2 regions of the Streptomyces sp. NPDC001514 genome follow, and region 1 is predicted to be linked to the other one. Evidence: predicted binding sites of a transcription regulator. Region 1 holds the regulator's gene; the other holds the start of a gene.
What was found. Region 1 encodes HspR, which represses chaperone genes until heat shock. Its sites were predicted from a motif close to TTGAGNNNNNNNNNCTCAA; they were not measured.
Positions count from the first base shown of each region.

Region 2: lon (endopeptidase La) is a predicted target of HspR. The motif match lies at 1,680-1,698, and genes of this name have one in related genera.

Region 1 covers NZ_JBSFHO010000022.1:6,023-10,437, reverse strand. Annotated here, with positions in the region: gene ACWCXB_RS22760 ((2Fe-2S)-binding protein) at 1-162, opposite strand, end outside; gene ACWCXB_RS22755 (helix-turn-helix transcriptional regulator) at 550-1,542, shown strand; gene ACWCXB_RS22750 (heat shock protein transcriptional repressor HspR) at 1,646-2,113, opposite strand; gene dnaJ (molecular chaperone DnaJ) at 2,118-3,308, opposite strand; gene grpE (nucleotide exchange factor GrpE) at 3,366-4,022, opposite strand; gene dnaK (molecular chaperone DnaK) at 4,022-4,415, opposite strand, start outside.
Region 2 covers NZ_JBSFHO010000001.1:352,451-356,865, forward strand. Annotated here, with positions in the region: gene ACWCXB_RS01525 (rhomboid-like protein) at 47-877, shown strand; gene ACWCXB_RS01530 (GNAT family N-acetyltransferase) at 938-1,510, opposite strand; gene lon (endopeptidase La) at 1,721-4,135, shown strand.

The DNA of each region.
Region 1 (4,415 bases):
CTCGTCGTCGCCGCGGTTGATCACGACCGGTTCGCCGAAGAGGGTGACCATCAACGAATCGCCACGGTGCGGCACCGCTGTGACGAGGTCGATGAAATGCCACCCGGAGCGGTACGCGGTCGCCATCTCCCGCCGGAAGCGAGGATCCTCGGGAACCGTCATGCCCTCACGGACTCCCAACCGGGGTCCGCCGACTCCCAGCCGGGATCCTGCGACGCCGCCGGCGCCGTGAACTCCCAGCCCGGGTCCTGGACCGCCCGCGGTGCGACTTCCCAGCCCGGGTCAGGCGCCGCTGAGGTCACCTGGGTCACCTGTGAACCCAGACCCCACCCGGGACCCTCGGCCGACGTCACAACCCCCACTGCCGCAGCAGCGAAGAGCGCGACACCGACTACGGTGCGTATGAGCTTCTTGGCCATGACCGAGCAACCTCACTTGAAGGTGATTCCTACGGCTCCCCCGCAGCCATGACGATGGCTCACTCTCCACGTTTCCACCACTGGCTCAATGCATCATGTTCCTGTATTGCAAAAGCCTGGGGGTGTATAGATGCGGTCAGAACTGGACAATCAGGGTCACCCTCATACACATGCACAGCTGTGCGAGGCCGGTTCACGGCTGTATGCGAGTGCCCTGCGGAGTGGACGGATCGCCCGGACGGAGGTGACCTCCGCACCCTGCCTGATCGACCTGGACCTGCTGCGTCCCGACCCCGACGACGTCCAGTGGCTCCGCCCCGTGCCCCCCTCCGCGGCGCTGGCCCAGCTCCTGCTGCCGATAGAGAGCGAAATTCAGGAGCGTAGACGGCTTACCGTTCAACTGTCCGACGCGTTTGAGCCATTCATGACCATCAGCGCGCAGGACCCTTCGACCACCCACGCGATCACGGTGCTCGAAGGACTCCCCCGGATCAATGCCAGCCTGGACCGCGTCGTTGCCGAGTGCACGTCGGAGCTGCTGACCGTCCAGCCGGGCAGCGGCCGCAGCGCGGCCACCTTCGGCGCGGCACTGCGCAGGGTCAGACCGCTCCTCGGCCGCGGCATCCGGATGCGCACCCTCTACCAGCACACCGCCCGCCACCAGCCGATCACCCTGGCCTATCTGGAACGCATAGGCCCCGAGGTCGAGGTGCGCACGCTGGAGGAGATCATCGACCGGCTGATCATCGTGGACCGCAAGGTCGCCTTCGTCCCGGCCAGCCGGGACCGCCAGGTCGCACTGGAGCTGCACCACCCCGGCCTGGTCGAGTATCTCGTCGGCGTCTTCGACCAGTTCTGGATGCAGGCGATCCCGCTCGACGACCCGGTGACGTACGAGCCCAACGTGAACGGCATAAGCGGGGTGCAGCGCGCCATAGCAAGGCTCCTCGTCGAGGGCCACGTCGACGAGGCGATCGCCCGCCGGCTCGGTATGAACGTCCGCACCTGCCGCGCCCACATCGCCAAGCTCGCCTCGGCGCTCGGCAGTGGTTCGCGGGCGCAACTGGGTTATCTCATCGCCCAGTCCGGGATCCTCTCGGCCCCGCCGCCGGAACAGGGCTGACGGCGGCCGCGCCCGCCCGTGCAGAGGGCGCACGCATAGGCGGACGCAGAGGGGCCGGGAGAGCTACTCGCCCTCCCGGCCCCTTCATGCGTTCCTGACGGCTTCAGCCGTCGCGCTTCGGCTTCGGCCGCCACACCACCAGCGCACTGGCCTGCTGCACGTCCTGATACGGCACCAGATCCCGCCGGTACGACGCGTGCACCTGCGCCTCGCGCTGCTGCATCGCCGCCGCCGCGCCCTCCACCGCCGCCGAGAGCTCGGCGACGCGTGCCTGGAGCGCCGCGACCTGGTTCTCCAGTTCGATGATGCGCTTGATACCGGCCAGATTGATGCCCTCGTCCTGCGACAACTGCTGCACCTGGCGGAGCAGTTCGATGTCGCGGGCCGAGTAGCGCCGACCCCGTCCGGCGGTGCGGTCGGGGGAGACCAGGCCGAGGCGGTCGTACTGCCTCAGCGTCTGCGGGTGTAGGCCGGAGAGCTGGGCCGCCACCGAGATGACGTACACCGGCGTCTCGTCGGTCAGTTCATAGACCCTGCTTCCGAACCCGGGCTGTCGACGTCGGCCGTCCATCGCGTCATGCTCCCTTCGCAGCCTGGAACAGTTCTGCCCGCGGGTCCTCGCCGGCAGTCGCCTTCCGGTACGCCTCCAGGGCCTCACGCGCATCGGCACCGAGGTCCTTCGGCACCGCGACCTCCACGGTGACCAGGAGATCGCCGTGGGTGCCGTCCTTACGGACGGCGCCCTTGCCACGAGCGCGCATCGTACGACCGTTGGGCGTGCCCGCGGGCAGCTTCAGCGTGACCGGGGGCCCGCCGAGCGTCGGCACCTTCACCTCGCCGCCCAGTGCCGCCTCCGTGAAGGAGACCGGCACCGTGACGGTGAGGTTGTCGCCCCTGCGGCCGAAGACCGGGTGGGGGTCGACATGGACGACGACGTACAGATCGCCCGCCGGGCCGCCGCGCTCGCCCGGTGCGCCCTTGCCGCGCAGCCGGATCCGCTGGCCGTCACTCACGCCCGCGGGGATGCGGACCTGCATGGTCCTCGACGACTTGGCCCGGCCGCTGCCGTGGCAGACCTCGCACGGGTTCTCGGCGATGAGCCCACGCCCCTTGCAGTCCACGCACGGGTCGGTGAGCGAGAACGAGCCGCTGCCGCCGCGCGAGACCTGCCCGGTGCCGACACAGGTCGGGCACACACGCGGCGTGCCGTTCTTGTCTCCGGTGCCCGAACAGGCCTTGCAGGGCTGCTGGCTGGACATCCGCAGCGGGACCGTGGCCCCTTCGACCGCCTCGGTGAAGCTGAGCGTCACCTCGGACTCGATGTCCTGGCCGCGGCGCGGCTGCGTACGCGTACCCGCCCCGGCGCCGCGGTGGAACAGCCCGCCGAAGACGTCTCCGATGCCGCCCCCGAAGCCGCCGGCGCCGCCGGCGCCGCTGCCGCCCCCGGCCTGGGTGCCGCCGAAGAGGTCACTCAGGTCGAAGTTGAACGTGCCGCCGGCGCCGGGGCCGCCTGCCCGGAAGCCGCCGTTGCCGAAGAGGGCGCGCGCCTCGTCGTACTCCTTGCGCCGCTTGGCGTCGCCGAGCACGTCGTTGGCCTCGGAGATCTCCTTGAAGCGCTCCTCGGCCTTGGCGTCGCCCTTGTTGGCGTCCGGGTGGAACTCGCGGGCGAGCTTCCGGTACGCCTTCTTGATCTCGGCCTCGGTGGCGTCCTTGGGGACGCCGAGAACCTTGTAGTAGTCCTTCTCCACGAAGTCCTTCGTGCTCACCGACGTCCCTCCTCTCGGACGACTCCGTACTCGTACCCGTTTCCGTCACCGATCACGTCAGCCCTCGTCCGGGCCACCGCTCTCCTCGCCTGCCGGCTGCTCCTCCTTCGGCGCCGCGGGTGCCGCGCCCGGCTGGGGCTCGGCCACCGCGACCCGCGCGGGGCGGATGGTCCGCTCGCCGATCCGGTAGCCCGGCTGCAGGATCGCGACGCAGGTCGTCTCGGTGACGTCCGGTGCGTACGAGTGCATCAGGGCTTCGTGGATCGTCGGGTCGAAGGGCTCGCCCTCCTTGCCGAACTGCTGCAGACCCATCTTGGCGGCGACCGTCTCCAGCGATTCGGCCACCGACTTGAAGCCGCCCACCAGTTCACCGTGCTCGCGGGCACGGCCGATGTCGTCGAGGACGGGCAGGAGCTCGGTCAGGAGCTGCGCGACGGCGATCTCCTTGACCGTGATCCGGTCCCGCTCCACCCGGCGACGGTAGTTCTGGTACTCGGCCTGGAGCCGCTGGAGGTCCATCGTGCGCTCGTTGAGCGCGGTACGGACCTGGTCCAGCTGGGCCGTCAGGCCTGCCTGAGCCGCGGTCTGTGCTGCGTCCCCGGCCGGGGCCGCCCCCTCCTCCGCGGAGGGGGAGGCGGCCTGCGCCGCTTCGTCCGGAGTGGCGCCGGAGGGGACGTCAGGCTTCTCCTCGAAGCCCGGGGTCTCCTCCGTCATCAGGCAGCGCCACCCTTCTGGTCCTTCTCGTCGTCGACGATCTCGGCGTCGACGACATCGTCCTCGGCCTTCGCCTGGGAGGCACCGGCGTCACCGGCACCGCCCGCGGCCTGCTGGGCCTGCGCGTCGGCGTACATGGCCTGGCCGAGCTTCTGGGAGACGGCGGCGACCTTCTCGGTCGCGGTGCGGATCTCCGCGGTGTCCTCGCCCTTGAGCTTGTCCTTCAGCTCGGCGACGGCACCCTCGACCTCGGTCTTGATCTCGCCCGGGACCTTGTCCTCGTTGTCCTTGAGGAACTTCTCGGTCTGGTAGACGAGCTGCTCGGCCTGGTTGCGGGTCTCGGCGGCCTCGCGGCGGCGGTGGTCCTCCTCCGCGTACTGCTCGGCCTCCTGG
Region 2 (4,415 bases), on a different contig from region 1:
GTCGGCAAACAGGTCGATACGGAGTCGATGCGAAGGAGCTCCCGCGGTGCAGCGGCTTGAGTCACCCGATCCGGCCGAGACGGCCGGTCCCGAACTGCTGGGCGGTATCCCGCGCCAGAGGACCTCACCCGCGCGCCCGCCCTCGTCCCCCGCACCGCCTTCGTCCCCCGCACCGCCCTCGTCCCCCGCACCGCCCGCATCGCCCGTACCGCCGTTGCCCGTACGCGACAGAGCGCCCGCGCCGGCACGCCCGGCCCCCTGGCGGCGGCTCGTCCGCCTCCTCCCCACCCCGACCGGGACGCCGTTCACCTTCTGGTACGGGCTCGTCCTCGTCGCGACCTCGATGTACGCGGAGTACGGCGATCCGGCCACCGTCGCCGCCCTGCTGCGCGGCTCCAGTACGGACGTCGCCCATCTCGCCTCGACCCCGCTGCTGGTCCTCGTCGCCAGTGCCCTGTGGGTCGCGGGCGGACCGACCTCCCCGTACGCCGTCGGATTCGTGCTCGTCCTCACCGCGTTGGAGCGGCGGATCGGGGCCTGGCGCACGGCCGCCGTGTTCCTCGGCGGCCATGTGGTGGCGACCCTCGCGACGGAGATCCCGGTCGGACTCTCCGTCATGGCCGGGCAGTTGCCCGAGACGTCTCTGCACCGCCTCGACTACGGAATCAGCTTCGGCCTCCTGACCTGCGTCGGTGCGCTGGCCGGGCTGCTCACGCCGATGGTGCGGACGGTGGTTCTGGGATGGGTGTCGGTCGTCCTGCTGGGGGACCTCCTGGCGTACGAGGACCCCCTCACCGACTGGGGCCATCCGCTGGCTCTCCTGGCCGGAGTGCTGGGCGTGCCGCTCGTGCGCCGGTGGGCGTGGGCGCGGGCGTAGCCGCCGCCCTGTCCAGGCCCACGGGCATCCGTCGCTTGTGTCAGGGTGTCTTCCGCCTGTTCAGGGTGTCTTCGGGTCGTAGTACACGCTCACCAGCGGCGCGACCACCCGCCACCCCAGTGCCTCGTACAGGGCCCGCCCGTCGGGCGTCCCGCCCAGCACCCCGGCCGTGGCGCCCTCCTCGACCGCCGCGTTCTGGAGCGTACGCATCACCAGGCTGCCGAGGCCCTTGCGCCGGTGCTCGGGGGCGGTCTCGATCTGGTCGACGACCGCGGGCCCCGCCCCGCCCCGCGCGATCTGCCCGCGCGCCGCGAAGGTCCCGTCGTCCGTCGTGACCAGGACCTTGGTCACGGCCCCGTGCGTCCAGGTCCGCAGCCGGTGTCCGGCGGGCACCACGGCCTCCTCCGGCCGCAGCTCCACCGTCATCAGGAAGCCGGGCTCGTCGGGCGTCCAGTCGGGCCCGAGCCGGTCCAGGACCGTCTCCGGGTCCTCGAACACCTTCAGCCAGCGGCCGGGCGTCCGGGCCGCCGCGGCGACCTCGCGGACGGTCGCCGCCCCGCCGTCGGTGAGCACATGGCGGGTGGTGTGCCGGGGCAGCCCGACATCGATCGTGAAGCCCCAGGGCTCGGCCATGGGCTCCGCCGCACCCCGTGAGACGACCCAGCCGTCCACCCAGGCACGTATCGCATCTGTAAGAGATGAATCCGTCATGCGCTTATTACATCGGCCGCTCACGGGATCCGGCATCGTCGATCGCTCACAGCGAACGCCGTCCCGGGAACATCCGGTGGCCCCTTCTGCATTGAGTCGGCATAGCTCAACTTGACTGCCGAAGGGGAGATCATGGCTGCTGAGTCCTCGTCGTACAACGACGCCCTCACCCTGCCTGTGCTGCCGCTCGACGACGAGGTCGTGCTGCCCGGGATGGTGGTACCGCTCGACCTGTCCGACGCCGACGTACGGGCCGCGGTGGAGGCCGCCCAGGCCGCCGCTCGGTCACAGCCGGGCAAGCCCAGGGTGCTGCTCGTGCCGCGCATCGACGGGACGTACGCCGCGACCGGCGTGCTCGGCACCGTCGAGCAGGTCGGCCGGCTCTCCGACGGCGACCCCGGCGCGCTCATCCGCGGCCGCAACCGGGTCAGGATCGGCGCGGGGACGACCGGCCCCGGCGCCGCCCTCTGGGTGGAGGGCATCGGCATCGACGAGACCGTCCCCGATCCGCTGCCGGGCTCCGTCACCGAACTGGTCAAGGAGTACAAGGCGCTCGCCACCAGCTGGCTGAAGAAGCGCGGCGCATGGCAGGTCGTCGACCGCGTCCAGCAGATCGACGATGTATCCGCCCTCGCCGACAACTCCGGCTACTCACCGTTCCTGACGACCGCCCAGAAGGTGGAGCTGCTGGAGACCGGCGACCCCGTCGCCCGGCTCAAGCTCGCCACCGAACAGCTCCGCGAGCACCTCGCCGAGCAGGACGTCGCCGAGTCCATCGCCAAGGACGTCCAGGAGGGCGTCGACAAGCAGCAGCGCGAGTTCCTGCTGCGCCGCCAGCTCGAAGCCGTGCGCAAGGAGCTGCGTGAGCTCAACGGCGAGACCGAGGGAGACGAGTCCGACGACTACCGCGCCCGCGTCGAGGCCGCCGACCTCCCCGAGAAGGTCCGCGAGGCGGCCCTCAAGGAGGTCGAGAAGCTGGAGCGGTCCAGCGACCAGAGCCCCGAGGGCTCCTGGATCCGCACCTGGCTCGACACCGTCCTCGAACTGCCGTGGAACGAGCGCACGGAGGACGCGTACGACATCCAGGGCGCCAAGGCCGTCCTCGACGCCGAGCACGCGGGCCTGGACGACGTGAAGGAACGGATCACCGAATACCTGGCGGTGCGCAAGCGGCGCGCCGACCGGGGGCTCGGCGTGGTCGGCGGGCGGCGCGGGGGTGCGGTTCTCGCGCTCGTCGGCCCGCCGGGCGTGGGCAAGACCTCGCTCGGCGAGTCCGTCGCGCACGCGATGGGGCGGAAGTTCGTCCGGGTCGCGCTCGGCGGCGTACGGGACGAGGCGGAGATCCGCGGCCACCGGCGTACGTACGTCGGCGCGCTGCCCGGCCGTATCGTCCGCGCCATCAAGGAGGCCGGGTCCATGAACCCGGTGGTCCTGCTCGACGAGATCGACAAGGTCGGCTCCGACTTCCGCGGGGACCCGGCGGCGGCGCTGCTCGAAGTCCTGGACCCGGCACAGAACCACACGTTCCGCGACCACTACCTGGAGGTCGAGCTCGACCTGTCCGACGTGGTCTTCCTGGCCACGGCGAACGTCCTGGAGGCCATCCCGGAGGCCCTGCTCGACCGGATGGAGCTGGTCAGGCTCGACGGCTACACCGAGGACGAGAAGGTCGTCATCGCCCGCGACCACCTGCTCCCGCGCCAGCTGGAGCGGGCGGGACTGGCCGACGGCGAGGTCACCATCGAGGAGTCCGCGCTGCGCAGGCTGGCGGGCGAGTACACCCGTGAGGCGGGCGTACGGAACCTGGAGCGGTCCATCGCGCGACTGCTGCGGAAGGTGGCCGCCCAGCACGAACTGGGCGACCGGGAGCTGCCGTTCGCGGTCGGCGAGGGCGATCTGCGCGGGCTGATCGGCCGGCCGCACCACGTCCCCGAGTCCGCCCAGGACCCGGCCGAGCGCCGTACGGCCGTGCCGGGTGTGGCGACCGGGCTCGCGGTCACGGGCGCGGGCGGCGACGTGCTGTACGTCGAGGCGTCGCTGGCCGACCCGGAGACGGGCGCGGCAGGGCTGACCCTAACCGGTCAGCTCGGTGACGTCATGAAGGAGTCCGCGCAGATCGCGCTGAGCTTCCTCCGCTCGCACGGTGCGGAGCTCGAACTGCCGGTGGCCGATCTCAAGGACCGGGGTGTGCACATCCACTTCCCGGCGGGCGCGGTTCCCAAGGACGGCCCGAGCGCGGGCATCACGATGACGACGGCGCTGGCGTCGCTGCTCTCCGGCCGGCTCGTGCGGACGGATGTGGCGATGACCGGTGAGGTGTCGCTGACCGGGCGCGTGCTGCCGATCGGAGGCCTCAAGCAGAAGCTCCTGGCCGCGCATCGGGCGGGGACCACGACCGTCGTGATCCCCAAGCGGAACGAGGCGGACCTGGACGACGTCCCGGCGGAGGTACTGGAAAAGCTCGAGGTCCACCCGGTGACGGACGTCCGCCAGGTCCTGGAGATCGCCCTCTCCCCGGCGGAGGTCCCGGTGCCGGCGGCGGCGTAACCCCCCTCCTGGGGGGGCGCCGCCCCCGGGCCCCGGTGCGCCCTGCGGCCGGGGGCTCGGGGGTTGGCCGGCGTCCTCAAGCGCCGGACGGGCCGGGTGGGCGGCCGGTACGGGACGGTCGCCCGGCGTGTCCGTCCTCAAGCGGGACGGGCTTGAAGATTGCCCCGTACCGCCGGCGGGCCCGCGTGTCCGTCCTCGAGCGCCGGACGGGCCGGGCGGGTGGCCGGTACAGGCGAGGAGCAGGCCGTCCGGCGTATGAGGAGCGGAGTCCCTTCCCGCC